DNA from 3 places in the Salinibacterium sp. GXW1014 genome. Region 1 is predicted to be linked to each of the others. Evidence: predicted binding sites of a transcription regulator. Region 1 holds the regulator's gene; each other region holds the start of a gene.
What was found. The regulator HrcA, encoded in region 1, represses chaperone genes, less so after heat shock. The targets are predictions, from matches to a motif close to TTNGCACTCGNNNNNNNCGAGTGCNAA.

Region 1 (10,205 bases):
GAGATAGAAGTGCGCCATGCGCGCTAGATGTTGAGGAAGCGGTCGCGAAGCTTCTGGAAGAGCCCCTGCTGGAACTGCGAGAGGTGCGGCGGCACCGCATTCTGCACTCGCGCGAGCTCCTGGATGAGGTCTTTCGCCTTGCCGTTGAGCTTCGTCGGCGTGAGCACCTGCACCCCGACCTTGAGGTCGCCGCGGCCTGAACCACGAAGGTGCGTGATGCCGCGGTCCTTGACCGTGATGACCTCGGCGCTCTGGGTGCCGGGCTTGATCTCGACCTCGACCGGGCCATCCAGGGACTCGAAGACGGCGCGGGTGCCAAGGATCGCATCCGTCATCTGCACCTCGAGCGTTGCGAGGATGTCGTCGCCATTGCGGCTGAAGACGTCGTGGTGCCGCACCTTGATCTCGAGGTAGAGGTCACCGCTCGGCCCGCCGCCCTGGCCGACCTCACCCTGGCCGGGCATCTGCAGGCGCAGGCCCGTGTCGACCCCGGCCGGGATGTCGACGGGGATCTTGCGACGGGCGCGCACGCGACCCTGGCCCGAGCAGGTCTGGCAGGGGTGCGGGATGACCGTGCCGTAGCCGCGGCAGGTGCCACACGGGCTCGAGGTCATGACGTTGCCGAGCAGGCTGCGCACGGAGCGCTGGATGAGTCCCGAACCGCCACAGATGTCGCACGTCTGAAGGTCCGTCCCGGGCGCACAGCAGGAGCCGCCACACGTCTTGCACACGACGGCCGTGTCGACCTCGACTTCGCGGGACGTGCCGAAGATGACATCCGCGAGCTCGACCTCGACGCGCAGCAGGGCGTCCTGGCCACGTTCCGTGCGTGAGCGGGGCGGACGAGTGCCGCCCCCGCCGCCGAAGAAGGTCTCGAAGATGTCGCCGAAGCCGCCGCCGAATCCACCGCCGAAGCCGGCCTGGTCGCCCAGGTCGTACTCCTGCTTGCGCTTCGGGTCGGAAAGCACGTCGTAGGCGTGGGTCACATCCTTGAAGCGGTCGGCTGCATCGGCGCCCGGGTTCACATCGGGGTGCAGCTCGCGCGCGAGGCGACGGTACGCCTTCTTGATCTCTTCGGGCGTCGCGCTGCGGTCAACACCGAGCACCTCGTAATGGTCAGCCAATGCAGTTCCTCAATATTGTTCTCTCGGCTCCGTCAGCCTGCGGCGTGCGGATGTCGCGGGCTCACGCCCTCGACCGTCGATCTCTTCTCGTCAGTTTTCGCTGAGCAACCTGGAGAGGTAGCGCGCCACAGCACGCACCGCCGTCATGTTGCTCGAATAGTCCATGCGCGTCGGGCCGAGCACACCGAGTCGCGCGAGCTCGCCGCTCGCCCCCGCGTATCCGGAACTGAGCACCGATGCCTCGCCGAGCCCGAAGGACTCGTTCTCGCGGCCGATCCGCACCGCGATGCCACCCATCTCCTGTTCCATCTCGCTGAACAGGCGCAGCAGGGTGACCTGCTCCTCGATCGCCTCCAGCACAGGATAGATGCTGCCGCTGAAATCGTCCTCGGTGCGGGCGAGGTTTGCCGTTCCAGCCATCAGGAGCTTGTCATGCCGGCTCGCGATGACCTGCTCGCCGAGACTGCTCGCGACGACCTCGACGAGGGGTCGCCGATGCGGCTCGAACGATTCGGCCAGGGCTTCCAGTTGCTCCGCGGCATCCTTCAGCACGAGGCCTGCCAGTTCGCCGTTGATGCGGGTGCGGAGCTCGCCAAGGAACTCCTCGTCGATCCCCATGGGCACGTCGACCATGCGCTGCTCGACCCGGCCCGTGTCGGTGATCAACACCGTCATGAGGCGCACCTGGTTGAGCGGCACGAGCTCTACATGACGGATGCGTGACCGCCCGAGCGTCGGATATTGCACGAGGGCCACCTGGTGCGTCAGCTGGGAGAGCAGTCGCACGGTGCGCGCAAGCACGTCGTCAAGGTCGGTTGACTCACCCAGGAAGGCTTCGATTGCGTGGCGCTGCGCAGCAGACAGGGGCCGGAGATCGGCGAGCTGGTTGACGAAGAGGCGGTACCCCTTGTCGGTCGGCACCCGCCCAGACGACGTGTGCGGCGCCGTGATGAGGTCTTCCTCCTCCAACTGCGCCATGTCGCTGCGAATCGTGGCTGCTGACACTCCGAAGGAGTGGCGCTCGACGATCGACTTGGAGCCGACTGGCTCCCGCGAGGCAACATAGTCCTGCACGATGACACGAAGTACTTCAAGGCCCCGATCGGAAACCATCCGCATCACCTCCACAGTCTTGGCACTCGCATCAAGTGACTGCCAATTCTACAGCGACCCACCGTCGGCGAAATCATTGCCCCCCGGAGTGGGTGGGCGCTAGGTTATGCAGTGCCTGCGCTACCCTCAGCTTTTTCTCAGGCAGGCAGAAGACTCGATCCCCGTCTCGGGGCATCGCCCATGGAAAGGCATGACATGACCGACCAGACTCCTCCCGCAGCCGCGCAGCCCGCAGCGCCACTGAGCCAGGCCGAGGACCGCCAGTGGGCGTCGTTCGCCCACCTCGGCGGGATCCTCTGGATCCTCCCCCCGCTTATCATCTGGCTGGTCTTCAAGGACCGTGGCTCCTTCACCAACCAGGAGGGCAAGGAGTCCCTCAACTTCCAGATCACGATCACGATCGCCCACGTCGTCGTCATGATCATCAATGCAATCCTCACGGTCGTGACCTTCGGACTCTGGGGTCTGATCGGCGGACTCCTGACCTTCGCACTCTGGGTCGTCACGATCATCTTCTGCATCCAGGGCTTCATCAAGGCAAAGGACGGCATTGCCTACCGGTACCCCTTCGCCCTTCGTCTCATCAAGTAGCCACGGTCGAGGGTCGGGACTTCTGTCCCGGCCCTCTGCTTTCTCTCGGCTCATTGCTTTAATGGGCGCATGACCAACGCAGCCCCGCCCCCTCCCGGGCAGTACCAGCCGAACCAGCCCATGAGCCCCGCCGACGAGAAGCTCTGGGCGACGCTCGTGCACGTGGGCGGGATCTTCTTCAGCTTCATCCCGGCGCTCGTCGGCTACCTCGTGCTGAAGGATCGCGGCCCCTTCGTGCGCGAGCACACTCGTTCGGCGTTGAACTTCCAGATTTCCTACACGATCTACGCGGTCGCCGCGACCATCGTGCTCTTCGTGGTCGCAATCCCCATCGCGGTCTTTACCTTTGGCATCGGATTCGCGATCGTCTATCTGGCCATGATCATCCCGATCGCGATGGTCGTCTTCATGATCATCGCGGCGGTCAAGGCCAACCAGGGCTTCTACTACCGGTACCCGCTCACGATCGAGTTCATCAAGCAGTAGCGGATGACTCGGCGACCGCTACTCCAGCAGTCGCCGCACGACAGCATCCGCAAGCAGCCGCCCTCGCAGGGTCAGCACGACTGATCCGCGCAGGGCGGCTTTCGCGTCCACGAGGCCGTCAGCGATGAGACCAGCGATAGCGCGCCGTCCGCTCTGCGGGAGTTCGGCGATCGAGAGCCCGTCGCGGATGCGCACGCCAAGGAGCACCCGCTCGATGTCCTGCGTCTCGCTCGCAAGGGTCTCCCGCCCCGCCGCCGGCGAGTGGCCAGCGAGCACGCGGTCTGCATAGGCCGCGGGGTGCTTGACATTCCACCAGCGAACGCCGCCGACGTGGCTGTGCGCGCCAGGGCCGACGCCCCACCAGTCCTGCCCACGCCAATACGCGAGGTTGTGGCGGCTGCGATGATCGCCGGCGCTCGTCGGCCTGGCCCAGTTACTGACCTCGTACCAGTCGTAGCCGGCATCGGCGAGCAGGGCATCCGCAAGCTCGTACATGTCGGCCTCGAGGTCATCGTCGGGCTCCGCGACCTCGCCGCGACGGATCTGCCGCGCGAGCTTGGTGCCATCCTCCACGATGAGTGCGTAGGCGGAGAGGTGATCGGGTTGCTGCGCGATCGCGTGCTCGAGCGAGCGGCGCCAGTCATCGAGCGACTCCCCTGGCGTGCCGTAGATGAGGTCGAGGCTCACGTCGAGGCCAGCGTCCCGCGCCCACTGCACGACGAGCGGGATGCGCGCGGGGTCATGCGTACGCTCCAGCGTCGCGAGCACGTGGGGCACGGCCGACTGCATGCCGAAGGACACGCGCGTGAAGCCCGCCCGTGCGAGCTCCTGCAGGTAGGCGGCATCCACCGAATCTGGATTGGCCTCCGTCGTGATCTCGGCCCCGGATGCCAGCGTCCACTCGGCGCGAACAGCCTCGAGCATGTGCACGAGATCGGATGCTGGCAGCAGGGTTGGCGTGCCGCCTCCGAAGAAGATGGTCGACACGGGCCGCGGCGCTATCTCAGCCTCGCGCAGCACCCGCGCTCCCAGAGCGACCTCCATCGCTGCCTGCCCCGCATAATCGCGACGATGCACACCGCGCAGCTCTTCGGCCGTGTAGGTGTTGAAGTCGCAGTAGCCGCAGCGCACCCGGCAGAACGGCACGTGCAGGTAGACGCCGAAGTCACGTTCGGCAGCGCCGCCAGCGACGCTCGACGGTAGGAGGCCGTCAAGGGGCGCCGGGTCGGCGAGAGGGAGGGCGGAGGGCATCGTCAGTCGACAGGACCGGAGAGCGCCGCAAGGTACCGGCGGCGAAGCGCGCGCTGCGCGAGCGACAACAGGGGACTCACTGCCGTCCACTTGCCGGGCGCCGGACGGGAAAGCGACCTCAGCATCATCCAGACCGAGCCGTCGTCCTCAAGGTCGACCACGAAGAGTTCCTCACCGCTGAGAGGGTGGCCCGGCAGGGTGCCGTAGGCGAAACCCTTGCGATTCGGCTCGTCGATCACATAGATGACGCGCACGGGTTCGCGCAGTTTGAAGGGGCCAATCGAGAACACGAGCCAGACCGAGTCGCCGGGTGTCACAAATGGCAGGCCGTCGGGCCCGTAGGGCACCTCTTCACGTTCACCCGTGCCGGCCGCGGCAACGGGCGTTCCTGAGTCGTCGAAGGTCACGGGCGTATAGCTGCCCTCCCGAACCTCCAGGGGCGTCTCCGTGAGTTCGACGTCGAAGCCGCTGCGGATCATGATGCCCCACGACATGGTCGCCCGCCACGCGAACTCCCACCGTGCGGGCCCCGTGCCGATGCGGACGCGCTTCTCGAAGGGGCGGTATCCCTTCGGCGGGAACGCGATCGACTCCTGCGATTGCGTTGCCCCGACCGCCGCGTAGTTGACCGGGAGGTTCCAAAGCGCCTTCTTGGACACCTAGCTCGCTCCGAGGTGAAGAGATGCGGCAAGCGATTGCGCCCCACAGCGCAGGAAAGAACGGCACGACAGAGGCATCCGGCAAGGATACCGCGCGTGTCTGGGTGCCTTCCGCGCTACCAGATGCCGTGATCCTGAGCGTCGGCGCAGACTCGTGAGCCCTCGAGTAGGCCGCATGCACCGCTCAGGATGTCATCGGCGAGCTCATCCTCATTCGCGATGCCGACAACTGAGGGCTGCTGTAACACTCCAGCCAACCAGTCCGGGGCGTCTTCGCACGCTCGCAGGGTCTCCTGCACTGCCTTATTGAAGGTCTTGTCGGCGAGCCAATTCACCTCGCGCAAACGCTCGAGCTTCTCGTCCTTCCGAACCTCGTCGTTGTCGATCTCGGCCGTTGCCGCGCGCTTCGCCTCCCACGCGGCCTCCTGAGTGCCCACGGCCGCGCTGAATGCTTCACTGCACCCGCTCGTGGGCGCTCCCGCCGGCTCGACGGAGAGCGCGCGCTCGGGGCCGACTGTGGCCGAGCATCCGACCAGAACCATGGCAGAAGCGGCCAGGAGGCCGAGACAGCGGGGAATGGAGCGCATGGTGTCACCCTAGGGTTGGGCACTACCGAACATCTAGGACTTCTTGTCCTTCTTCTCGACGTCGCCGGACAGCGCGGCGATGAACGCCTCCTGCGGCACCTCGACGCGGCCCACCATCTTCATGCGCTTCTTGCCCTCCTTCTGCTTCTCGAGGAGCTTGCGCTTTCGCGTGATGTCACCGCCATAGCACTTGGCGAGCACGTCCTTGCGGATGGCGCGGATGCTCTCACGCGCGATGATGCGCGCCCCGATGGCCGCCTGGATGGGCACCTCGAACTGCTGACGCGGGATCAGCTCTCGCAAGCGGCCGGTCATGAGCACACCGTAGGCGTAGGCCTTGTCACGGTGCACGATCGCGCTGAACGCGTCGACCTGTTCGCCCTGCAGCAGGATGTCGACCTTGACGAGATCTGCCTCCTGCTCCCCCGAGGGTTCGTAGTCGAGGCTCGCGTAGCCGGCCGTCTTGCTCTTCAGCTGGTCAAAGAAGTCGAAGACGATCTCGCCGAGCGGGATCGTGTACTTGATCTCCACCCGCTCCTCCCCGAGGTAGTCCATGCCGAGGAGCGAACCGCGACGGCTCTGGCAGAGCTCCATGATGACGCCGACGTAGTCCTTGGGCGCAAGGATCGCCGCCTTCACGATCGGCTCGCGCACGCTCTGGATCTTGCCGACGGGGAACTCACTCGGGTTCGTGACCGTGACAGTCTTCTTGTCGTCGGTCGTGACCTCGTAGATCACGCTCGGTGCCGTCGTGATGATGTCGAGGTCGAACTCGCGGCGCAGCCGCTCCGTCACGATCTCGAGGTGCAGCAGCCCGAGGAATCCGCAGCGGAAACCGAAGCCAAGCGCGACGGATGTCTCTGGCTCGTAGTTGAGCGCAGCATCCGACAGCTTCAGCTTGTCGAGCGCCTCACGCAGCACCGGATAGTCGCTGCCGTCGATCGGGTAGAGCCCCGAGAAGACCATGGGCAGCGGCTCGGTGTAGCCAGGAAGCGCCTCGGTCGCGGACTTCGCCGCCGTCGTCACGGTGTCACCGACCTTGGACTGCCGCACGTCCTTCACTCCCGTGATGAGGTAGCCCACCTCACCCACGCCGAGACCCTCGCTGGGAATCGGCTCGGGGGAACTCACGCCGATCTCGAGCACCTCGTGGGTCGCACGGGTCGACATCATCTGAATCTTCTCGCGCGGGTGCAGCTTGCCGTCGATCATTCGCACGTAGGTGACGACACCGCGGTAGCTGTCGTAGACGGAGTCGAAGATCATCGCGCGAGCGGGAGCATCCTTGTCTCCCTTGGGCGCGGGGATGAGTTCCGTGACGCGGTCGAGCAGCTCGGGCACGCCAACACCGGTCTTGCCGGAAACGCGCAGCACGTCATCAGGCGAACCGCCGATGAGCCCCGCGAGTTCGTTGGCGTACTTCTCGGGGTCAGCTGCCGGCAGGTCGATCTTGTTGAGGACCGGGATGATCGTGAGGTCGTTCTCGAGTGCGAGATACAGGTTGGCGAGGGTCTGCGCCTCGATGCCCTGGGCGGCGTCGACCAGCAGGATGGCGCCCTCACACGCCGCGAGGCTGCGCGACACCTCGTAGGTGAAGTCGACGTGGCCAGGGGTGTCGATCATATTGAGCGCGTAGGACTGGCCGTCGAGCGCCCACGGCATCCGCACCGCCTGGCTCTTGATCGTGATGCCGCGCTCGCGCTCGATGTCCATGCGGTCGAGGTACTGGGCACGCATGTCACGGTCGGCGACGACGCCGGTCTCTTGCAGCATGCGGTCGGCCAGGGTCGACTTGCCGTGGTCGATGTGCGCGATGATGCAGAAGTTGCGAATGAAGGCGGGGTCGGTCGACGCCGGCTGGAGGGCCTTCTGGGCTTTGGGACTCACGCGTTCCTCTGTGACTGGGTCGGCGCCGCGGACGCGGCACGAAGATGGACGCCACGATTGTCCCATGACGAGCGCCGGCACTCGAATCCCGCCCCGCCCCGACACGGCAATCGAATTGTCGAATCGCCCCGCGCACTGGTAAAGTTGCCTGTTGGCTTGCGCACCGCGTTCATCCCCCACGATTCACCCGGTGCGAACTGCAGCCCCGCCACCGCTCGTTGCCCTCTACAACAGCGCTGGGAATGGCTGCCACACACCGTCCGGAACAACAGAAAGAACTACCTTGGCAAACATCAAGTCGCAGCTGAAGCGCATCCTCACCAACAAGAAGGCGACGGAGCGCAACAAGGCCGTCAAGAGCGAGCTCAAGACCGCCGTGCGTGCCACGCGCACCGCGATCGCCGCCGGCGACAAGGAAGCCGCCACCACCGCGCTCCAGCTCGCCAGCAAGAAGCTCGACAAGGCCGTGAGCAAGGGCGTCATCCACAAGAACCAGGCCGCCAACAAGAAGTCGGCGATCGCCAAGCAGGTTGCGGCGCTCTAAGCAGCAGAACCTCACACGCCCCGTCTCGCATCGCGAGGCGGGGCGTTTTGCATACGGCGCGCGCTCGACGTTCGGGCTTAAGCGCCGCGGGAGGCGATGACGCCGACCATGCGCTCGAGCGCGAAGACGGGGTCGCGCTCGGCACCCTTGACCGCGGCATCCGTCTCGGCAAGCACCTCGATGCAGCGGCCGAGACCGTCGCCGCTCCACCCCTGCAGGTCGCGCTTGGCACGGTCGACCTGCCACGGCGCCATGCCCAGTTGCTGCGCGAGCTGGCCCGAGCCTCCCCTCGCACCCGAGACCTTCGCCATCGTGCGGAGCTTCATTGCGAAGGCCGCGACGATCGGCACGGGGTCGGCACCGGATGCCAGCGCGTGGCGCAGCATGACGAGGGCTTCGCCGTGGCGGCCGGCGATCGCGACATCCGCGACCTTGAACGCGGTCGTCTCGACCCTGCCCGAGTAGTACTTCTCCACCGTGGCCTCAGTGATCTCGGCGCTCGAATCCGAGATGAGCTGCTGGCAGGCAGATGCCAGTTCCGCAATATCGTCGGCAAACGCGGCAACGAGCGCGCGGATGGCGCCAGCCGTGGCCCGGCGCCCCGCGACCTTGAACTCGGCGACCGCGAAGTCTGCCTTCTCTGACTCCTTCTTGAGTTCTGTGCAGACGACCTCGATCCCGCCGCCAGTGCCGCTACGGATGGCGTCAAGCAGCTTCTTGCCACGCACGCCGCCCGCGTGCCGCAGCACAAGGTAGGTGCCTTCGGCGGGGTGCTCCAGGTACGAGACGGCCTCCGCAATGAAGGCATCCGTGCACTTTTCGACGCCAGTCACACGGATCATGCGAGGCTCGCCGAAGAGCGACGGGCTTGCGACTGTGAGCAGCTGCCCCGGCGCATAGCCGGCCGCGTCGATATCGCTCACCTCGAGGCTCGGATCCTCGGTCTTGAGCGTGTCGCGAAGCATCCGGATGGCACGGTCAGCGAGGAAGCCCTCCGTGCCCGACACGAGCACGATCGGGGCCGGGCGCACCTTCGACCAGTCCAACTGCGGGATGGCGACCGACGATTTCGAGCTTCGCGCTGCAGGCCTTGCTGCCACGGTGCTCCTCCCCACTCAAGGTCGCCCGAGGCATGACGCTCGGTCTCACGACGACGAATAACAGCCTAGTGTCGGGCGGCGACATCCTCGTCTGGAGCCGACGCCGGTGCCACCTGCCCCGTCTCGCTCCACACGCCGATCCTGCCGTCATCCCGCGCCCACGCGAGCACGAGGCCGTGCTCATCGGTGCGCGCCACCGCCGTGCCGAGTCGGCCGAGGAGCGACAGGATGCTCGGCGTCGGGTGCCCGTAGGTGTTGTCGGTTCCGACGCCGATGACCCCGATGGTGGCGGGAACGGACTCGTAGAGGCGTTCGTACTGGTCTACCGAGCCGTGGTGTGAGACCTTGACAATGTCCACACCACCTAGAGCGCTCAACTGCGAACGGGCGCCCGCGAGCATCCGGAGCTGTGCCTCGCGGCCGAGGTCACCAAGGAGGAGGGTGCTCAGGCACTGGCACGCCCGCCCGTTGACGGCGAGCACGACGCTCGCATCGTTGCCGGGCGGCATGGCAGGCGTTCGCGCCGGCCACAGAACCGTCCACCGCAGTCGCCCGAGCTCGCCCGCGAGGCCGCGTGTTGCCGGGACAACCTGGGCGCCTGCGTCGGCGAGGTCTCGAAGCATCCGCTCGTCCTCCGCCGACGCTGGCGGTCCAGCAACGACGGTGCCGACCCTGCCGACGACGGCATCAACGCCGCCCACATGGTCGAGGTCGAAATGCGAGAGCACCAGGACGTCGATGTGTGAGATGCCAAGGTGTGAAAGGCAGTCGTCGAGCGCGGCGGCGTCGGGGCCCGCGTCGACGAGCATGACGGAGTCGCTGTCGCGGAGGAGCTGAGCATCGCCCTGCCCCACGTCGCACGC
Region 2 (10,205 bases), on a different contig from region 1:
TCGAGGCCCGCGTTCATGGCGATCTGCTTGAGCGGGGCGTCGATCGCGACCTTGACGATGTTCGCGCCGGTCGCCTCGTCACCGACGAGACCGGTCAGCGCGTCACCCGCGAAGGCGACCTCGCCGGCCTGGATGAGGGCGACGCCACCACCGGCGACGATGCCCTCCTCGACGGCAGCCTTCGCGTTGCGAACGGCGTCTTCGATGCGGTGCTTGCGCTCCTTGAGCTCAACCTCGGTCGCGGCACCCGCCTTGATGACGGCGACGCCACCGGCGAGCTTCGCGAGGCGCTCCTGGAGCTTCTCGCGGTCGTAGTCGCTGTCGGTGTTGTCAATCTCGGAGCGGATCTGCTTGACGCGGCCCTCGATCTGCGACGCGTCGCCCGCGCCCTCGACGATGGTCGTCTCGTCCTTGGTGATGACGACCTTGCGCGCGCGGCCCAGCATGTCGAGGGTCGTGTTCTCGAGCTTGAGGCCGACCTCCTCGCTGATGACCTGACCACCCGTGAGGATGGCGATGTCCTGCAGCTGCGCCTTGCGGCGGTCACCGAAGCCGGGAGCCTTGACGGCAACCGACTTGAAGATGCCGCGGATCTTGTTCACGACGAGCGTGGCCAGGGCCTCGCCGTCGACGTCCTCGGCGATGATGAGGAGCTGCTTGCCGGCCTGGATGACCTTGTCAACGACGGGCAGCAGGTCCTTGATGTTCGAGATCTTGGAGTTGACGATGAGCACGTAGGGGTCTTCGAAGACCGTCTCCTGGCGCTCGGGGTCGGTGACGAAGTACGCCGACAGGTAACCCTTGTCGAAGCGCATGCCCTCCGTGAGCTCGAGCTCGGTGCCGAAGGTGTTCGACTCCTCGACGGTGACGACGCCCTCCTTGCCGACCTTGTCGATCGCCTCGGCGATGAGCGCACCGATCTCGGGGTCACCGGCGGAGATCGACGCGGTCGCGGCGATCTCTTCCTTGGTCTCGATGGGCTTCGCCTGCTCGACGAGCGCGGTCGTCACAGCAGCGACGGCCTTCTCGATGCCACGCTTGAGGCTGATGGGGTCTGCACCCGCGGCAACGTTGCGGAGGCCCTCACGCACGAGAGCCTGGGCGAGCACCGTTGCGGTGGTGGTTCCGTCACCCGCGACGTCGTCGGTCTTCTTGGCGACCTCCTTGACGAGCTCGGCACCGATCTTCTCGTACGGGTCGTCGAGCTCGATCTCCTTGGCGATCGAGACACCGTCGTTCGTGATCGTGGGGGCGCCCCACTTCTTCTCGAGGACGACGTTGCGGCCACGCGGGCCAAGCGTCACCTTGACGGCGTCGGCCAGCGTGTTGAGACCACGCTCAAGGCCACGACGGGCCTCTTCGTTGAAAGCAATCATCTTTGCCATATGTGTTCTTCGTCCCTCCCGGACGTCGGAAATGCATCAGCTTTTTGGCACTCTCACAAAGAGAGTGCTAGATGATTCTGGCACTCTGCCCAAGCGAGTGCAAGCCGGGAGAGAGGCGGGTGCGAAACGCTGGGCCCGCGCTCAGGCGGGCGGGTCGACCGCGACCGAACCCTCGAGCGGCACGAGCTCGACCCACGTGTTGCCTGCCCCAAGCCTGATAGTGATGCCGTTGTCATCGACGAGGGTGATCGGGGCATCGATCGAGCCCTTGCGCCAGGTCGCGCTGACGGTGCCGCCGCCCGTCGAGACCCAGGCCTCGCCACTGCCGAGGAGCTCGGTCTTGGGCACGCCATGGCCGTGCGAGATGGGAACGCGCAGGGTCACGACGTTGACCGCCGAGAGCTGGGCGCCGTTGGAGTCGAGGTCGGGCGCACCGTCCTGCGACCGAAGGAAGGTGCCGGATGCCGCATCCCACGTCCACGAGGGCACGAACTGGTTCGAGAACGCGAGCCGAAGGGCGCCCGTCGGCGTGCCCTCCTTTGCGGCGGTCGCCGAGGCGGCATCGAGGGCGTAGGCGAACTGCTGGCGGGGTGCCGCGACATCCGAGTGGGCAGCAAGGAACTCGCTCGCCCGCACGATCACATTGTGGGGCGCCCTCCGGTCACTCGAGCGAAACATGTAGGCGGCCGTGTCGGGCTGTCCATGGATTGCGTTGTAGAGCGAGGTCTGCTGCATCATCGACACGAACTGCGGCTGGCCGCCCGCATAGAAGATGATGCCGCCAAGGGAGCCCGCGATCTCAGGGTCCATGGGCCGGATCGAGCGGATGGGACCGAGTTGCTCGGGGACGTCGCTGTGCCACACGGCGACGTAGCGCGTGATGCCCCCCTCGACGAGCTCCTCGAAGACGATGTCGGTGCGCTCGAGGCCGAGCTGCGGGCGAGCATCCCAGTGGTTGTCGATCTTCGCCGACAGTGCCGCGTGTGAGAGCGAGCCCTCGGGCACGGTCGTGCCCCGCAGGGGGGCGACATCGGTGGGTTCTGGCGCCACGTAGTCAGAGGCGTAGTCGGGCGACGGGGATGCCTGGGGTGACGAGGGCGCTTCGCCCGAGCATCCGGCCAGCAACAGCGCCGCCACGAGGGCTCCGAGGGTGCCGAGATGACGTCGAGAGCTGCGCGGGGTGGAAATCACGTCCCAAACACTAACGCCACCCCCAACGGGAGCGGCGTCAGCGCGAGGCGAGCCCCGCAATCAATCAGTGCTGCGTCACGCGGGCCGCACGGACTCCGCCTGCGGGCCCTTCGACCCGGTGCCGACCTCGAAGGTCACCTGCTGACCCTCTTCGAGCACCTTGTAACCGCTCATGTCGATGGCGGAGTAGTGGACGAAGACGTCTTGCCCTCCACCCTCGACGGTGATGAATCCGTAGCCCTTTTCAGCGTTGAACCACTTCACGGATCCGTTCGCCATGTGTTACTCCCTGCTGTGTACCGTTCAACGGCGCTCGCGGTGCGGCGCCGAGTCACCGAGCGCGGACGGGTATCCCGCGTCATCAGGTTCACGAAGCGCGTAGTCGAGAGCCTCACAGAGCCGGATGGGCGACCAGTTCCAGATAGTAACGATCCGCGGCCCAAAAGGGGAGAGCCAGATGAGAATCTGTCGGCGGAAGACGCGAGATTAAACGGGCGCGTAACGTGCGGGGCCCAGCCGAACGACGATCAGGGGGTCGTCGCCTCGTAGTCGGCACCGATCAGCACGACGATCGGCGCCGCGGGATAGTCGTTGGAGAGACGCAGCTCCCCGACGCCCAGATGCTGGATGAGCATGCGCGCTGCGGCCTCGTTGATGGGGTCGTTGTAGAACACCTGCGTGCGCTCGACATCGTCAGCTGCCGCATTTGCTCGGCTGCCGACATCCGTTGACGCCCCTTCCCAGCCCTGGGCGACGAGAGCATCGCCCACCTGGCTCGCGAGGCCCTGGGCCGCCGTGCCGTTCAGCACCGTGATCGGCACGCTCGGGTCGAGCATGGGCTCGACCGTCGGCTGCTCCGGCTCGGGGTCCACGGGGTCGCCTGGTGCGGCCGTGTCGCTGCCAGGCACCCGCAGGTCGAGGTCTGGATTGAGGAGTGAGAGGGCGAAGAGTCCGCCGGCGACGAGCACAACGGTGGCGAGTGCCGCCCATGCGACGGCGATCCAGCGACGAGCCGCCTCGGCCGGCGCGCGGTGGGCGCCGACCCGGGGCAGGTCGTCGGGGATGTCGTCGAAGCGATCTCGGATGCGGGTGGCCATCGTGTTCCTCAGGTGGATCGTCGCCGCGACTGGGAGGTCAGGCGCGACGGCGGGCGTCTCGCAGGCGCCGCAGGCGTCGCACGAGCATCGGGTCGTGGGCGAAGGCCGCCGGGGATTCGATGACGGCGTTCAGCAACTGATAGTAGCGGGCCGGGCCGAGGCCAAGCTCAACGCGGATGGCCTCCTCCTTCGCGCCGGGGTGGCTCCACGGGCGGCGCTCGAACTCGAGGATGCGCGCATCGCGCTCAGGGAGCTCGGGGAGATCCGAGCGCTTGTCGGTTGCGGTGGTGGGCATCCATCCAAGGTTATGGCGACAGTCAGTGGCAGCCGGAGAGGCGGGCGGAGGGTCGCGACATCCGATGCTTAGTTAGGATAGCCTTACCAAAAGCCCGATCATCGCAAGGAGCCCCGTGCCGCGCCGCCGAATCCCTGCCGCCCTCACCGCGGTCGCGGCGGCCCTCGCCCTCCTGACGGGCTGCATGGGTGGCCAGTCGTACTCCTCGAGTGAGGTCACCGATGCGGACGCGCAGCGGGTGCCCCTTGCGCAGCTCGACCTGCTCGACGACCCACGCGACTGGACCGGCGAGTCGACCGCGAAGCTGGCCTCGGCATCCGTCGACGTGCTGATCGAGCGGCCCGAACAGGAGCTTCCCGCGACGGTCACCTCGCACGACCTCACAGGTGACACGGCCGTCACCGTCACCGAGACGACCCGGGTGCTGGGCCTCGACATGTCTGGCTCGATCGCGGCGACCATCGTCGGGCTCGGCTTCGCCGAGACCCTCGTGGGCCGCGACATCTCGTCGACCTTCGAGCAGGTTGTCGACCTTCCCGTGGTGACTTCGAGCGGCCACAGCATCAACTCTGAGTCGATCATCAGCCTTCGCCCGACGCTCGTCGTCACCGACGGCAGCATCGGCCCGATCGACGTCGTGCTGCAACTGCGCGACGCGGGCATCCCCGTCGTCTTCGTCGATGACGTCGCCGGCTTCGAGGGCGTCGGCACGCTCGCCCGCCAGGTGGGCGCGGCATTCGGTGCCGCCGAGGCTGGCGAGGAACTCGCGGGGCTCCTCGAGGCGCAGATCGAGGCCAAGGCCGCCGAGATCGCCGAGATCGCCCCGAACGGCGACGACCGCCTGCGGATGCTCTTCCTCTACCTGCGCGGGGGCTCCGGCATCTACTACCTCTTCGGCAGCGAGTCGGGCGTCGACGACCTCATCACGGGCATCGGCGGCATCGACGTCGCGACCGAGATCGGTTGGACTGGGCTTCAGCCCATGACCGATGAGGCCGTCATCGCCGCGAGGCCCGACCTCATCCTGGTCATGACCTCGGGCCTCGACAGCACCGGCGGCATCGACGGACTCCTCGACGAGAAGCCAGCCCTCGCCCAGACGCCGGCCGGCCAGAACCGCCGCTTCGTCGACATGGCCTCGGGCCAGGTGCTCGGCTTCGGCCCGCGCACGGCCGGCGTGCTCGATGCGCTCGCCCGCGCCGTCTACGCGCCCGCGCCCGGCTCGCAGGCCTCGAGCGTTTCGCCGTAGGGCCCGCTGAAGGCGAGCGGATGCTCGTCGACGGCCAGCACGAAGCGCCCGCGGAGCTCGTCCTCCGCCCAGCCCGCGTCGCGCAGCTGCCTTTCCACGCGGGGCAGCACGCTCGCGCCCTCGAGCGACACCCAGCGGGCACCGCTCGCGCGGATGCGTTCCGCGAGCCGTTCCCGCTGCGGCGCCGGAATGTAGATGAGCACGCCCATCGTGACGATGACGGGCGTCGCGCCCTCAGGCGCGAGCGCGAGGAGCTCGTCGACGGCCGACTCGGCGTCACCCTGCAGCAAATGCGGCGGGTCGTCCCGTGCGATCGCGATCGCACCCCGCACCCTCGACTCGCGGTCGTGCTGGCCCGGCCAGGTGAGGGCGCCCAGCCACGCGGCATCCGCTGGGCTCGTCACGTCGAGCGGGCGGAGGTCGACGCCAGCGCGCATCACGACGGTTGGCAGCCTTCGCGGCGGCTCGATGCCCGCTCCCAACGTGCACGTGAGGGTGACGGCGCTGGGCCCGTCGTCGGGGTGGAGGCGGTGGCCCGAGTAGTCGTAGCTGTAGCGATCGGGGTAGAGGCAGAGGCCGGCGGATGCCCCGAGCTCCAGGAGAGCGACGGGCCCGTCGATCGTGGCGAGCGCTGCCGTGAGTGCCGCGCACCGGCCGGGTTCGTTGGTCTGCATGGGCCGGGCGGCGAGTTCCGCGGCGAGCGCGCTGGCGTTGCCGCGCAGGAAGTCGGTGATGCCGGTGCCGTGGTCTCGCGCGCCGAGCAGGCTCGCGACGGCGAAGACGAGGGGAGGCTGCCGGTGCTGCTCCGGGAGCGTCTCGAGCAGGGCGACCGTGGCGGGGTCATCCGCGACGGCGCCCGCCCACGCTTCGTACATGGGAGAGACGGATGCCACCTGCCGCCCGAAATCGCGGAACCAGGCTGCCGTGTCGCGACTCATGCACCCGGCGCGCGACGACGGAGGAGGGCAAGCGCTCCCGCGACCACAACAAGCACGAGCGCGCCGCCGACCGCCCACGGCAGCCATGATGCGCCGGACGACTCTCTCGACTCTTCCGAGCCGGGCTCGTCCGCGGCGGGAGCCGGCTCACGCTCACAGCCCTGCGCGGGGGTGAGCTCGATCGTGAGCGGGTCGAGCTCAGAGCCTGGTTCGTAGGTGCCGAACGCTGCCGAGCCTTGCTCGGTGAGCGCGGCAGGGGCATCCGCGATCGTCATTCGTCCGCCTGCCGTGTTGAAGGTGGCAGCCGCGAAATCGAGGTCTGCGAAGTGCACCCCGGCCCGGTCGACCGCTTCGCCCGCCTGGGTGTCGCCGCTGACGTCGAGGAAGAGCCGGCCGGTGTCGCCCTCGAGTTCGATGCGCGGGTTGCGGACCGTCGTGTTCAGCACGCCACCGTGGCCCGTGAAGGTGATGGCGCCGGGAAACGACAACTCGCCCTCCCCCGTCGCGCCGTCGTAGGTTCCGGCGCCGGCCGGGAAGCCGAAGAGCGGGGTCTCGTAGGTTGCCCCTTCCGCGACCGTCCACTCGCCCTTCGCGATCGTGCCGCTGATGTAGGAGCGGAACGCCTCCTTGAAGCCCCACCCGATGCTGGCCTCTGTGACGGCACAGGCGTCGCCCCGCGCCTCCGTGGCCACCTCGTCGCCCGGTCGATCAGTCAGAGGGGCGAGCGCCAGGGCGAGCGTGAGTAGCAGCGCGGGCGTCGACGGCCATGCCCGCAGGCGCGCGAGGGCTGTGTTCACGAAGGCTCCTGGAGAACGGGGATGCAACCAGACGACTTAGGTAGACCTAAGTTCATTCGAACCCTAGTAGCTCGCGCGGCGAAGCCAAAGCGCGCAGATGTGATGTGCCGTAACGCGGAACAATCGCAAAGCCCACGCGTTTAGTCTTGTTGAACCCACGTCGGAAGGCACCCCATGAACTACCAGGTCAACAAGAGCGAACAGGAATGGCTCGAGGAGCTCGGCCCCGAACGCTACGCGGTGCTGCGCAAGGCTGGCACGGAGCGCGCATGGTCGGGCGAGCTGCTCGACGAGGAGCGCGCGGGCGTCTACACGTGCGCCGCGTGCAACGCCGAACTCTTCAAGAGCGGCACCAAGTTCGATTCCGGATGCGGCTGGCCCAGCTTCTACGAGTCGGTGCGCCCTGAAGCGGTTGAGCTTCGTGAGGACACGAGTCTCGGCATGGTCCGCACCGAGGTGCTCTGCGCTGCCTGCGGCTCGCACCTCGGCCACGTGTTCCCCGATGGATTCGGCACCCCCACGGGCGACCGCTACTGCATGAACTCCCTCTCCCTCAACTTCGCGGAGAAGGACACTGCGGGGGGCGCAGGAGCGTAATCTTCGCAGCGCCGCGCGCTCGGGCTAGGATGGCTCGGGCGCTCCGCGCATCCGCCTCCTTAGCTCAGTTGGCCAGAGCATCGCTCTTGTAAAGCGAGGGTCGTCGGTTCGAATCCGACAGGGGGCTCCACCAACGGGTATCCGTGCACCCGGAATCACCTCTCGACTGCCCGCGACCGCGGTCCTATACTGACTCGCGGAGTGCCGGGAAGCCTGGTCGGCCCGCGATTGCGCGGAGCGCCCCGACGACCGCCGTGGACGCTGGATGCCACGGAAGGACGAGCGGTGGACGCTGCGACGAACCCGATCATCGAGGTCTCGGGCCTCACGAAGCGATTCGGGCGCACGACAGCACTCGACGGCCTCGAGCTGCGTGTCGGCGAGGGCGAGGTGCACGGCTTCCTGGGGCCGAACGGTGCCGGCAAGTCCACGACCATCCGCATCCTTCTCGGCCTCATGCGCGCTTCAGGCGGGAGCGTCAGGATCCTCGGCCGCGACCCCTGGGCGGAGCCGGTCGCGACGCATCGCGACATCGCCTATGTGCCGGGCGATGTCAGTCTCTGGCCGAGCCTCCCGGGCGGCGAGGCGCCCTCCGCGGTGCCCGTCGAGGACTTCGACGTGGCATCCGCCATCGTGCTCACGGTCATCGCCGTCGGGCTCGCCGCGGCCGCCATGGTGAGCATCGGACGGCGCGACCTCGCGCCTTGATGCCCCGACTCAGCCAGCCGGAGCCGGGCTGGGGCTCGGCGAGGGGCTCGCCTTGAGTTCGTCTGAGAAGGCGTTGCCGCTCGCGGTGCTCACAAAGCGCGCGAAGTCACTGGCGCTCGAGAGGTCCTCGCCGGGGTAGGCGGTGCCATCGACGATCACGGTGGGCGTGCGGGAGATCGCATCAAGGTCGGCGTTGGGCAGCGGCCCCTCGAAGGCGCGCGCGGTTGCCGCGTTGACCCACTTCTTGAACTGCACATCGTTGATGCACTGCTCGACCTTGCCAGGGGACGTCACGCCGGCCTGCTTCGCGAGGTCGACGAGTTCCTCGTTCTTGAGGCCCGTCGTGTTCTCGGCGGGCTGCTCGGCGAAGAGGATGCTGTGGAAGTCGAAGTAGCGGTCGGGCGAATAGTTCGCGACGCAGGCCGCCGCATTCGCCGCGCGGGTCGAGTACTGCGTGCCGAGCGAGAAGCGGTCGAGGAACGCGACCGGGTGCACCTCGAGCGTCGCTGCGCCCGATTCGACCCAGGTCGCGATCTGCTCTTCGTTGGCCTCCTCGAAGACGCGGCAGGCCGGGCAGAAGTAGTCGACGTACATGACGATGTCGACGACATCCGGGTCTTCGGAGGGCTGGAGGGCGACGGGCTCCGCACCCGGCCTGAGCCCGGGCGTCGTCTCCGCCACGAAGTCGGCGCCGATGCGGATGCCGTCGCTCAGCATGTTGCGCGGGCCGGAGCTCGTCTTGGGGATGGCAGCCATGATGCCGAAGACCGTGGCGCCGGCGACAGCGAGGATTCCGACGACGATGCCCACCTGCAGGAGGAGGCGGTTGCGGCGCTCCTTCTTCTTCTGCTCCAGGCGCGCCTGCTGTGCCTTTTCGCGGGCGGCGAGGCGCTTCTCATTCTTCGTCGGCTTGGATCCCGGCGTGCCGTTCGTCATGAAACCTCACTCAGTTCTCTCGAGAGCTCGCCCCGTGGCGGCCGCTCTCGCCCCCTGGCCCGACCGGGCAACTTCCGCTTCTGCGGCACGCCTCGATGCTAAACATCGTGTCTGGGAGTTGGCCAGACGGTTGCTCAGGGGGGCTCCGGTGACATAATGACACGATCGGGCCGCTCGCGGTCCGATGCACAACATCCATTCACTACGGATCGTCCGGCACGTACCTGCCGGTGAAGGAGAAATACTGTCATGGCATCTGTCACCTTTGACAAGGCAACCAGGCTCTACCCGGGTTCGACCCGGCCCGCAGTCGACAAGATCGACCTCGAGGTCGCCGATGGCGAGTTCCTCGTACTCGTCGGCCCCTCCGGTTGCGGCAAGTCCACCACGCTCCGGATGCTCGCCGGCCTCGAAGAGGTCAACGACGGGCGCATCCTCATTGGTGACAGGGACGTCACCGACGTGCCGCCGAAGGACCGTGACATCGCCATGGTCTTCCAGAACTACGCCCTGTACCCGCACATGACGGTCGCCGAGAACATGGGCTTCGCGCTCAAGATCGCGGGCGTGCCCAAGGAGGAGCGCGCCAACCGCGTGCTCGAGGCTGCCAAGCTGCTCGACCTCGAGCCCTACCTCGGCCGCAAGCCCAAGGCCCTCTCGGGTGGCCAGCGGCAGCGTGTCGCGATGGGCCGCGCGATCGTGCGGAGCCCCCAGGTGTTCCTCATGGACGAGCCCCTCTCGAACCTCGATGCGAAGCTGCGCGTGCAGACCCGCACGCAGATCGCATCCCTCACCCGCCGCCTCGGCGTCACGACCGTCTACGTGACCCACGACCAGACCGAGGCACTCACGATGGGTGACCGCATCGCGGTGCTGAAGGATGGCGTGCTGCAGCAGGTCGGCACCCCGCGCGAGCTGTACGCGGAGCCGAACAACGTCTTCGTTGCAGGCTTCATCGGCTCCCCCGCCATGAACCTTTTCTCGGCCGATGTCGTCGAAGGCGGCGTGAAGT
Region 3 (10,205 bases), on a different contig from region 1:
GAATCGATGTCGACCGCGTCGTGCGCATCGTCTGGATCGTCGCTGCCGCAATGGCCGGCCTCTCCGGCGTGCTTTACGCCTACTTCCGTCCCGGCATCAAGTGGGACATGGGCGCCCAGATCCTGCTGCTCGTCTTCGCCGCCGTCACGCTCGGTGGCCTCGGCACCGCCTTCGGCGCCCTCATCGGCGCGATCATCGTGGGCGTCATGGTCGAGATTTCGGGACTCTGGATTCCCTCGGACCTCAAGTACGTGGGCGCGCTCGGAATTCTGATCCTGGTGCTGCTCTTCCGACCACAGGGCATCCTCGGTCGCAGAGAGAGAATAGGTTAAGGGGCCCCTCATGGACTGGCTGACTATCTTCGGCAACACTGCCTCCTCGCTCATCTCCCCGGCGACCCTCGGCTACGCTCTCGCGGCGATCGGCCTCGCCGTGCACTTCGGCTTCGCCGGCCTGCTCAACATGGGTATCGCCGCCTACATGGCCATCGGCGCCTACGGCTATGCCATCTCGATCCTCACCTTTGGGCTGCCCTGGTGGGCCGGCGTGCTCATCGCCATGGTCTGCTCCGTGCTGTTCTCACTCGTGCTGGGCATCCCGACGCTGCGTCTACGCGGTGACTATCTCGCAATCGTGACGATCGCCGCAGCCGAAATCGTGCGACTGCTCTTCCTGTCGACGACCTTCGACGAGTACACGGGCTCCGCGGATGGCCTCAGCGGCTACCACGCGAGCTTCCGTGAGTCGAACCCGCTGCCCGAGGGCACCTACGGCTTCGGCCCGTGGGAGTACACCGCGAATGGCTGGTGGGTGCGCATCGTCGGCATCCTGCTCGTCGCCCTCGCGCTGCTGATCGTGTGGGCCATCATGCGCAGCCCGTGGGGCCGCGTGCTCCGCGGCATCCGCGAAGACGAGGATGCCGTGCGCTCGCTCGGCAAGAACGTCTTCTCCTACAAGATGCAGGCGCTCATTCTCGGTGGTGTCTTCGGCTCCCTCGGCGGCATCGTCTACGCGCTGCCGTCCTCGGTCAACCCAGGCGTCTACGTGACCTCGCTCACATTCTTCGTCTGGACGGCGCTCCTCCTGGGTGGTGCCGCGACCATCTTCGGTCCCGTGCTCGGCGCGGTGCTCTACTGGGTCGTGCAGACACTCCTCAGCAATATCCTGCCCGCGCTCGTGACGGCGGGCATCCTGCCCTTCATGTCGACGAGCCAGGCCCAGACGCTTCGATTCATCCTCGTCGGTGTCGCCCTGATGCTCCTCGTCATCTTCAGACCGCAGGGCATCCTCGGAAACAAGAAGGAGCTGACCTTTGTCAAGTGACGCAGCAACGCCAGCAGCGACATCCGCTCCCGTGCCCCGACAGAAGTCGACCGGCCTGCACAAGGGCGACATCCGTCCCGGCGTCGAGAAGGTAGACCCCATCGTTATCGCCGACGGGGTCACGCGCACCTTCGGCGGGCTCACGGCCGTCGACGTGGATCACCTCGAGATCCCGCGCAACGCCATCACGGCCCTCATCGGCCCGAACGGTGCCGGCAAGACGACCCTCTTCAACCTCCTGACGGGCTTCGACAAGCCCGACAAGGGCTCCTGGACCTTCGAGGGCAAGTCACTCTCGGGCATCCCCGCCTTCAAGGTCTCGCAGCGCGGGCAGGTGCGCACCTTCCAGCTGACCAAGTCGCTCGGCCTGCTCACGGTGCTCGAGAACATGAAGCTCGGCGCCAAGCACCAGCGCGGTGAGAGCTTCTGGGCCGGCCTCTTCCCCTTCCTCTGGCGCAAGCAGGAGGAGGAGTTCGAGGCCAAGGCACTTGAGTTGCTCGCCCGCTTCAAGCTCGACACGAAGAAGGACGACTTCGCGGCGAGCCTCTCGGGCGGCCAGCGCAAGCTCCTCGAGATGGCCCGGGCACTCATGAGCGACCCGACCCTCGTCATGCTCGACGAGCCGATGGCCGGCGTGAACCCCGCGCTGACGCAATCGCTCCTCGAGCACATCCTCGACCTCAAGGACCAGGGCATGACGGTGCTCTTCGTCGAGCACGACATGCACATGGTGCGGCACATCGCCGACTGGGTCGTCGTGATGGCGGAGGGCAAGGTCGTCGCCGAGGGCCCGCCGGACTCGGTCATGAAGGACCCCGCCGTGATCGACGCCTACCTTGGCGCGCACCAGGACGTCGACCTCGGTGTCGTCACGGGACGCATCGCTGGCGAGGTGCCGTCAGAGGCTGCCGAGGCCCTTGCCGCCGATATCGAGCAGGAACAGGCAGCGGATGCCGCGGCCTTCGAGAACCGAAAGGCCGGCGAATGAGCACCCCCACGACACAGCAGTCCAGTCCCACGCCTGCCGCGACGGGCACGCCGGTCGTCGAGGTCAAGGACCTGACCGCCGGATACCTTCCCGGCGTCAACATCCTCAACAACGCCAACCTCGTGGCCCGACAGGGCGAGCTGATCGGTATCATCGGCCCCAACGGCGCCGGCAAGTCGACCCTGCTCAAGGCCATCTTCGGACAGGTGAAGATCCGTGGCGGCTCGATCTCGCTCAACGGCGAGGACATCACGGGGCTCAAGGCCAACAAGCTCGTCGCCAAGGGCGTCGGCTTCGTGCCGCAGAACAACAACGTGTTCCCGAGCCTGACGATCGAGGACAACCTGAAGATGGGGCTCTTCCAAAACCCCAAGATCTACGACGAGCGCCTCGAGTTCGTCGTCGGCATCTTCGGTGAACTCGGCAAGCGCCTCAAGCAGCGTGCTGGCTCACTCTCGGGCGGTGAGCGCCAAATGGTCGCCATGTCGCGTGCCCTCATGATGGACCCGCACGTCATGCTGCTCGACGAGCCGTCTGCTGGCCTCTCCCCCGTGCGGCAGGACGAGGCCTTCATCCGCGTCTCCGAGATCAACAAGGCGGGCGTCACGACCATCATGGTCGAGCAGAACGCACGCCGCTGCCTGCAGATCTGCGACCGCGGTTACGTGCTCGACCAGGGTCGCGATGCCTACACCGGCACGGGCCGCGAGCTGCTCAACGACCCCAAGGTCATCGGCCTCTACCTGGGCACGCTCGGGCAGGACTAGAAGCCCAACAAAGGGGCTCGGCATCCACGCGGATGCCGAGCCCCTTTGTTGTGGATTGAGGGACGCGAAGGGGCCCGGATGCCGTGGCATCCGGGCCCCTCCCTCAGTCGTTCGGCTTAGTACGCGGAGTAAGTGTTGTCCGGGCCGAAGATGTAGGTGCCGATCACGGCCTCGGTCGGGTCGCCGACCTCGTCGAAGGTGATCGGGCCGGAGATGCCGTCGTAGTCGGCGACGTCTCCGTTGTTGATGATCTCGGCGCAGTCGGCGAAGGTCGAGCACTTCTCGCCGTCACCCGAACCACCCGAGACTTCCTGCAGCGCAGCGGCGATGTCCGCCGCATCCGTCGACCCGGCCTTGAGTGCGGCCAGTGCGAGCAGCATGACGGCGTCGTACGACTCCGCACCGTAGGTGAACTCGGTGAGCTCGGGCTCGCCCTCGCCGACCCAGAACTCGTTGAGTTCCTCGGTGAATGCCGCGAGGTCATCGACGTTGGTGCCGGGGAAGGTGCCCTTGGCGCCCTCGATCGGCGGAACGTCGTCACCGAAGTTGGCAAGGTTGCCATCAACGAAGTAGAGGTTCTCGGCGGGGAACGACGAGACGATGTCCGGAAGCATCGTCTTAACCTCTTCGAACGTGATCAGGGCGATCGCGTCGGGAGCGGCAGCGAGGACCTCGCTGATCTGGGCACTGAAGCTCGTGTCACCCGTGTTGTACGACGACGTAGCGACAACCTCGCCACCAGCGGCCTCGAAGGCCTCCGTGACGTACTTCTGCAGGCCGGTGCCGTAGGAGTCGTTCAGCACGATCATGCCGAGCGTCTGGTGGCCGTCTTCTGCGATGAGGTTGCCGAGCACCTCGCCCTGCAGCACGTCGGACGGTGCCGTACGGAAGTAGAGGCCGTTGTCGTCGTAGGTCGTGAACGCGTCGGACGTGTTGGCCGGCGAGAACAGGATCGTGTCGGCAGCGATGACCTGGTCGATGAACTGCAGCGAGACACCGGACGACGCCGCACCGATGATGGCGGAGACGCCCTCACCGAGCACGCGGGGAACCTCAGTCTCGTAGGCCTTGTTGTCGGTGTCACCCGAGTCACCGCGCACGTGCTCGACCGTGATGCCCAGGTCGGCCTCGTTGATCTGGGAGATCGCGTAGTCGACACCCGCGAACTCGGGCGGGCCGAGGAAGGCGAGGTTGCCGGTTGCCGGCAGCAGCGAACCGATCTTGAGCGTCAGGTCCTCCCCCGTGTTGCCACCATTGCCGCCATTGCCACCGTCGTCCGCCGCGCAGCCGCTCAGCACGAGTGCGACGGCTCCGAGACCTGCGACACCTGCGTAAAGGGCCTTGCGCCCGCGCGATCCGGCATTGGCCTTCGCGAATACGCTCATGTTGCTCCTTGCGTTCATGAAATGTGATAAAAACCACGGCAGGACACTGCCGTCTTGCAACGGTATTGCCCGGCACGCCCGCGCACAATACCTCCGTGTTACGGGGCGGTAACATGCGCGACGGCCCTGTCTACTCGACGAGTACGTCTCCCCCGGGCACCGCCCGGTTGTCGGCACCGTAGGTGAACACGCGGAACACGGCGACCGTCGGGTCGCCCGAATTGTCGAGCGCAAGCGGACCCGAGACGCCGTCGTAGTCGATGTCGGGGCGACTCTCGAGCACATCGAGGCACTCCCCGAAGCTCATGCACTTGATGCCGGCGCCGGACACGTCGATGGCCGAGTAGGCGAGTGACGGACCGCCGTCATCCTCCGCCACGGTCGCGGCGAGCGCCGCGAGCACGGTCGCGTCGTAGGCTTCGGCCGCATATCGCGCATCAGTGATCCCCGGGTCCATCGACTTGACCCTGGCCGCGAACTCCTCCGAGGGCTCCCGCCCGTCGAGCACCCCGCGCACGCCTTCGAGCGCGCCAGCCGGGAGCGCCTGCGAGTAGTCCGCGAGGCCGGCAGCGGTCACCCAGAGGGAGGTGGCGGGGACTCCCGATGTCACAAGGCCGTCGAGCAGCGCGGCAGTCGGCACCTCGGGCGCGAAGGGGCTCGACAGCACGATGGCGTCCACGCCCGAGTCGGCGATCTGGGCAGCGAGGGCAGCGGCATCCGTGTCGGCGGCGAAGGTCTCGGCGAGGGTGACGGCGCCATCCCCCATCGCCTCGGAGAGCACGGATGTCACGGCCGCCGATTCGGCGTCGTCGAAGGTCACGGTGGCGACCGTCTCGGCGTCGTCATCGGCTAGCAGCTGGGCGAGGGCGCGACCCTGCAGGCTCACGGGCGGCGAGGTGCGCAGCAGGAGTCCGGAGTCATCGAGGTCGGAGAGGGCGGATGCCGTCGCGGACGGCGAGATGACAGCGATACCGTCGGCGACGGCGAGCGGGAGGAGTCGCTCGGCGAGCACGGATGAGGAGGGCCCGACGATCACGTCGACGCCGTGCTCGACGAGCTGGGCATAGGAGGCCTCGAGCGTCTCAGTCGAGGCGTCGCCCGAATTGCGGTGGAACACCTCGACGGGGGCACCGAGCACGCCGCCGGCCTCGTTGATCTCACGCACCGCAAGCTCGACGCCCGCGACCTGCGCCGGCGAGAGGAAGGCCGTCTCCCCCGAGGTCGGCAACAGCGTGCCGATGCGCAGGACTCCGTCCCCGGATGCGGCGGGAGCGCTGGGGCGCGGTGAGGCGGAAGGAGTGACCTCCACCTCGGCTGTGCAGCCCGACAGCACAAGCGCTGCAGCGATCGCGACGGCAGTGACGGGAGCACGGCGCACCATGGCGTTCCTCTCATTCGGGGAGGCGCCGACGGGCGACGCCTCAGGAACCCTACCGAGAGATCAGAGCGGTTCCGGCAAGGCGCGGCGCGACATCCGCCCCTCGACGAGCATGTCGATCGTGAGCACGACGAGGGCGACCCAGACGAGCCCGAAGCCCACCCAGCGCTCCGGCGGCATGGCCTCATGCAAGACGAAGGCGCCGAGGATGAACTGCAGGATGGGCGCGAGGTACTGCACGAGGCCGATAGTCACGAGCGGCAGGCGGCGGGCGCCCGCGGCGAACAGCAGCAGGGGCACGGCGGTCGCCACGCCGGACATGAGGAAGAGCGCGAGGTGCACGGGCCCGTTCGCCCCGGCCGCGATGCCCGGGCCCGACGCGAGGACAAGGAGCACGACGACCGCGGGGACCGTCAGCCACATCGTCTCGACCGTGAGCCCCGAGACGGCACCCACCCGCGGGCCCGCCTGCTTCTTGATGAGGCCGTAGAGGCCGAAGCTGCCGGCGAGCGCGAGTGAGATCCAGGGGATCTCACCGAGGCCGATCGCCAGCACGATGATCGCGACGGCGCCGAAGCCCATTGCGAGCCACTGGAGCGGCCGCAGGGATTCGCGCAGCACCACGACACCAAGCAGCACCGTGAAGAGCGGGTTGATGAAGTACCCGAGGGATGACGCAAGCACCTGGCCGTTGAGCGCCGCGAAGACGAAGACGAGCCAGTTGACCGAGATCAGGGCCGCGGCGACCCCCATGATGAGCGCGAGCCTGGGCGACCTCAGAACATCGGCGACCGAACGCCAGCCGCGCGTGATCGTGAGGAGGAGGGCGCAGAAGGCGAGCGACAGGATGACGCGTCCCGCGACGACCTCGAAGGGGCCCGAGGGCGCGAGGAGCAGGAAGTAGCCGGGGAGGAAGCCCCAGAGGCCGTAGGCACCGACCGCGTAGAGGAGACCGGCCCGCCGGTGCATCCGCACGTCTTCGAGTACGGGTGCTGGGCGGCTCACTCGAGAATGCTACAACCGAGAAACGAAAAGCCCGCCCTGCCGGAGCAGGACGGGCCTTCGAGAAATGGATGCGACTAGCGCACGACCACCGCGAGCACGTCGCGGGCCGAGAGCACGAGCAGGTCGTCGCCGCCGTACTTGACCTCGGTGCCGCCGTACTTGGAGTAGATCACCTTGTCGCCGACAGCAACGTCGAGCGGGATACGGTTGCCGTTGTCGTCGATGCGGCCGGGGCCCACCGCCACGACCTCGCCCTCCTGGGGCTTCTCCTTGGCAGTGTCAGGGATGACAAGACCGGATGCAGTCGTCTGCTCGGCCTCGACCTGCTTGATGACAATGCGATCTTCGAGCGGCTTGATGGACACCGACACGGTTGACCTCTTTCTGAAGTGCGTGAAGAAACTTGGGGTTAGCACCCTCACGGGGAGAGTGCCAGAACAACTGTAGCGGGGTGATTGGCACTCTCGCAATCCGAGTGCCAATCACGGCGCGTGCAGCCATAATGGGCCGGATGGATTCCGCCGAGCTCACCCACCTGCTGACGCCCGAGGGCTTGCGGCTTCTCGACTCCCTGCCGCCCTACGACAGCAAGGGCGATGTCGTACGCATGGTGAGCGAGCTCCGGGGTGCCGGTCATCCGCCCGCCCTCGTCGCCGCGGTGCTCACGCAGGCAAGGCTGCGGCATCGCGCGCTTGCCAAGTTCGGCCCCTTCGCCGAGCGGATGCTCTTCACCGAGGCGGGGCTCGAGCAGGCCACCCGGCTGAGCGTCGCGGCAAGGCATGCGGAGCGCTTTCGCACCGCTGGCGTTACGCGCGTCGCCGACCTCGGCTGCGGCATCGGCGCCGACTCACTCGCGATGGCCGCGCTCGACCTCGGCGTGCTCGCGGTCGAGCGCGATGAGGTGACCGCCGCGATCGCCGCGTACAACCTCTCCCCCTGGGCGTCCGTCACGGTCGAGCACGCCTCGGCGCAGGACGTTGACCTGGCCGGGACGGATGCCGCGTGGCTCGACCCCGCGCGACGCAACGAGCGCGGGCGGCTCCACGACCCCGCCGACTGGTCCCCCAGCCTCGACTTCGCCTTCGGCCTGGCCGAGCAGATGCCCGTGGGCGTCAAGCTCGGACCGGGCGTCGACCGCGACGTGATCCCCGCTGACGCCGAGGCCCAGTGGGTCTCGGTCGACCACGACGTGGTGGAGCTGGGAGTCTGGCTGGGCGCTGTCGCGAGGCCGGGCATCCGTCGCTCCGCCCTCGTCATCACGGAACGGGGCGCCGCTGAACTCACCTCGGCGGCCGACAGCGAGGACGCGGAGGCGGGCGAGCTCGGCGAGTACCTCTACGAGCCCGACGGCGCGGTGATCCGGGCACGGCTCATCGGCGACCTCGCGCGCCAACTTGGCGGGCGAATGGTGAGCCAGGACATCGCCTACATCACGAGTGACCGTGCCGTCGACACGCCCTTCGCGTCGCGGTTCCGCATCATCGAGCAGCTCCCACTCGACGAGCGCCGCCTCAAGCGCGAACTGCAGGTGCGCGGCATCGGCCGGGTAGAGATCAAGAAGCGCGGCGTCGACATCGACCCCGCCGCGTTCCGCCGCCGCCTCGCACCCCGCGGAGACGGCACCGCCACCCTCGTGTTGACGAGGGTGGCGGGCCGACGCGTTGCGCTACTGGCAGAGCGGGCGACTCAGTAGTAGCCGCCCGAGGCTCCCGCCACGAGGAAGAAGAAGGCCGGGATGATCCAGATGAGGCCCCAGAGCAGGCTGATCGCCAGGCCTGAGTACCCCGTGATGATGCCCGTGAGCCAGAAGGGCTTGCCGTGGGGCTCGCGGCGCTGCGCGATGTGGCCGAAGATGACACCCGCGAGGGCGGGGAGGAACCCGAGGCCGCCGAAGAGGCTCAGGAAGACGCCCGCGATGCCCGTGATCATCGAGGTGAGGCTGAGCCCCTTGGGCGGACCCGCCGGCGCCGACTGGTAGGGCGCTCCGCCGTAGGGCTGCTGTGTTGCACCGTAGGGCTGCTGCGCTCCCCCGTAAGGCTGTTGGGTGGCGCCGTAGGGCTGCTGGGCCGAGCCCTGCGGCTGCTGCGGAACCCCGTAGGGCTGCTCGGGCTGCGCTGCCGCCGTCGCGTCGCTCGCCGTGGCCGCGGGGCCATAGGGCGAGGCGGCCGGGGCAGCATCCGCCGCGGGCGCGCCGGGTGAGGGCGCCTCGGAGGCGGCGACCTCTGGCATCGGCTCGGGCGCGGGCACCTGCTCGGCAGGGGGCGTGGGGACCGGCGGAACCTCGTCGGGGTTGTGAGTGCTCATGCAGCCATTCTGTCGGATGCCCGCCCCCGGCAACAGCGAAGGGCCCGAGTCGTTCGACTCGGGCCCTTCGGTGACTGCAACTAGTTGTTGAGCTCCTCGAGCTGCTGCTCGAGCTCGTACGGCGTCATGTCGCTGTACTGCTCGCTGATCGCACCGATGAAGGCGGTGCTCACGATGACGAGGAGCACCGTGATCGCGAGGCCGACGAAGCCCGTGATGATGCCCGTCAGCCAGAGGCCCTTCGACGCCTGCGGCTCCTTCGACTTGCCGAGGAAGCCGAGGATGATCGCGGCGATCGGCAGAATGACGCCGATGAGGCCGAAGAGCGAGAAGAGGCCGATCCACGACCCGAGGAGGCCCAGGATTCCGGCGATGAGCGCGATGATGCTCAGCACGGGCGCCTTCTTGGGCGCGCCACCGGCGGGTGCGGCGGAGTAGGGGGTGGGCTCCGGGGCGGCAGCCGGCATGGATTCAGACACGGGAGTCTCCTTGATGAAACGTCGGATTGATGCGGTGCCTATGGTGACAGCACCCCGAACGGGTGTCAACGAACGACACCCGCTTTCTTCGACGTTACGCCTGGATGCTCGTCACGGGGAGGGTCGAGTCGGCGCCGAAGCCGAGCCCGGAGGGCTCCCGCCCCGCCGCGACGAGCTGCGCCCCGAGGGCCGCGATCATGGCCCCATTGTCGGTGCAGAGCGAGAAGGGCGGAATGCGAAGCGCGATCCCGGCCTCCGCGCACCGCTCCTCCGCGAGGGCACGCACGCGAGCGTTCGCGACGACGCCGCCACCGAGCAGCAGGCGCGGCACACCGAGGTCGCGGCAGGCGGCGACGGCCTTCGTGATGAGCACGTCGGCGACGGCCTCGCGGAAGCTCGCCGCGACATCCGCCACCGGCACCTCCTCGCCGGCATCGCGCTTCTGCTCGACCCAGCGCGCGACGGCCGTCTTGAGGCCCGAGAACGAGAAGTCGTAGCGGTGCTTCGCCATGTCCTTGGGCAGACTCAGCCCGCGCGGGAAACGAATGGCCTTGGGATCACCGGATGCCGCAGCCC

Region 2: groL (chaperonin GroEL) is a predicted target of HrcA. The motif match lies at 1,430-1,456, and genes of this name have one in related genera.
Region 3: groES (co-chaperone GroES) is a predicted target of HrcA. The motif match lies at 7,302-7,328, and genes of this name have one in related genera.

The regions. Positions count from the first base shown of each region.
Region 1 covers NZ_JBIZWA010000002.1:223,599-233,803, reverse strand. Annotated here, with positions in the region: gene ACIQK7_RS10900 (16S rRNA (uracil(1498)-N(3))-methyltransferase) at 1-18, opposite strand, end outside; gene dnaJ (molecular chaperone DnaJ) at 24-1,124, opposite strand; gene hrcA (heat-inducible transcriptional repressor HrcA) at 1,215-2,237, opposite strand; gene ACIQK7_RS10885 (DUF4870 domain-containing protein) at 2,433-2,828, shown strand; gene ACIQK7_RS10880 (DUF4870 domain-containing protein) at 2,898-3,314, shown strand; gene hemW (radical SAM family heme chaperone HemW) at 3,333-4,565, opposite strand; gene ACIQK7_RS10870 (DUF1990 family protein) at 4,568-5,224, opposite strand; gene ACIQK7_RS10865 (hypothetical protein) at 5,341-5,811, opposite strand; gene lepA (translation elongation factor 4) at 5,845-7,698, opposite strand; gene rpsT (30S ribosomal protein S20) at 7,982-8,242, shown strand; gene holA (DNA polymerase III subunit delta) at 8,320-9,342, opposite strand; gene ACIQK7_RS10845 (ComEC/Rec2 family competence protein) at 9,408-10,205, opposite strand, start outside.
Region 2 covers NZ_JBIZWA010000001.1:657,735-667,939, forward strand. Annotated here, with positions in the region: gene groL (chaperonin GroEL) at 1-1,385, opposite strand, end outside; gene ACIQK7_RS03250 (DUF3048 domain-containing protein) at 1,527-2,576, opposite strand; gene ACIQK7_RS03255 (cold-shock protein) at 2,652-2,855, opposite strand; gene ACIQK7_RS03260 (LytR C-terminal domain-containing protein) at 3,104-3,673, opposite strand; gene ACIQK7_RS03265 (DUF3263 domain-containing protein) at 3,711-3,968, opposite strand; gene ACIQK7_RS03270 (hemin ABC transporter substrate-binding protein) at 4,084-5,217, shown strand; gene ACIQK7_RS03275 (DUF2332 family protein) at 5,172-6,155, opposite strand; gene ACIQK7_RS03280 (HtaA domain-containing protein) at 6,152-6,952, opposite strand; gene msrB (peptide-methionine (R)-S-oxide reductase MsrB) at 7,127-7,549, shown strand; tRNA gene ACIQK7_RS03290 (tRNA-Thr) at 7,603-7,679, shown strand; partial or broken gene ACIQK7_RS03295 (ATP-binding cassette domain-containing protein) at 7,856-8,137, shown strand; gene ACIQK7_RS03300 (DsbA family protein) at 8,267-9,193, opposite strand; gene ACIQK7_RS03305 (ABC transporter ATP-binding protein) at 9,443-10,205, shown strand, end outside.
Region 3 covers NZ_JBIZWA010000001.1:1,571,629-1,581,833, reverse strand. Annotated here, with positions in the region: gene ACIQK7_RS07850 (branched-chain amino acid ABC transporter permease) at 1-332, shown strand, start outside; gene ACIQK7_RS07845 (branched-chain amino acid ABC transporter permease) at 343-1,323, shown strand; gene ACIQK7_RS07840 (ABC transporter ATP-binding protein) at 1,313-2,311, shown strand; gene ACIQK7_RS07835 (ABC transporter ATP-binding protein) at 2,308-3,078, shown strand; gene ACIQK7_RS07830 (ABC transporter substrate-binding protein) at 3,195-4,463, opposite strand; gene ACIQK7_RS07825 (ABC transporter substrate-binding protein) at 4,594-5,844, opposite strand; gene rarD (EamA family transporter RarD) at 5,905-6,846, opposite strand; gene groES (co-chaperone GroES) at 6,921-7,217, opposite strand; gene ACIQK7_RS07810 (SAM-dependent methyltransferase) at 7,358-8,539, shown strand; gene ACIQK7_RS07805 (DUF4190 domain-containing protein) at 8,533-9,150, opposite strand; gene ACIQK7_RS07800 (DUF4190 domain-containing protein) at 9,231-9,629, opposite strand; gene tsaD (tRNA (adenosine(37)-N6)-threonylcarbamoyltransferase complex transferase subunit TsaD) at 9,724-10,205, opposite strand, start outside.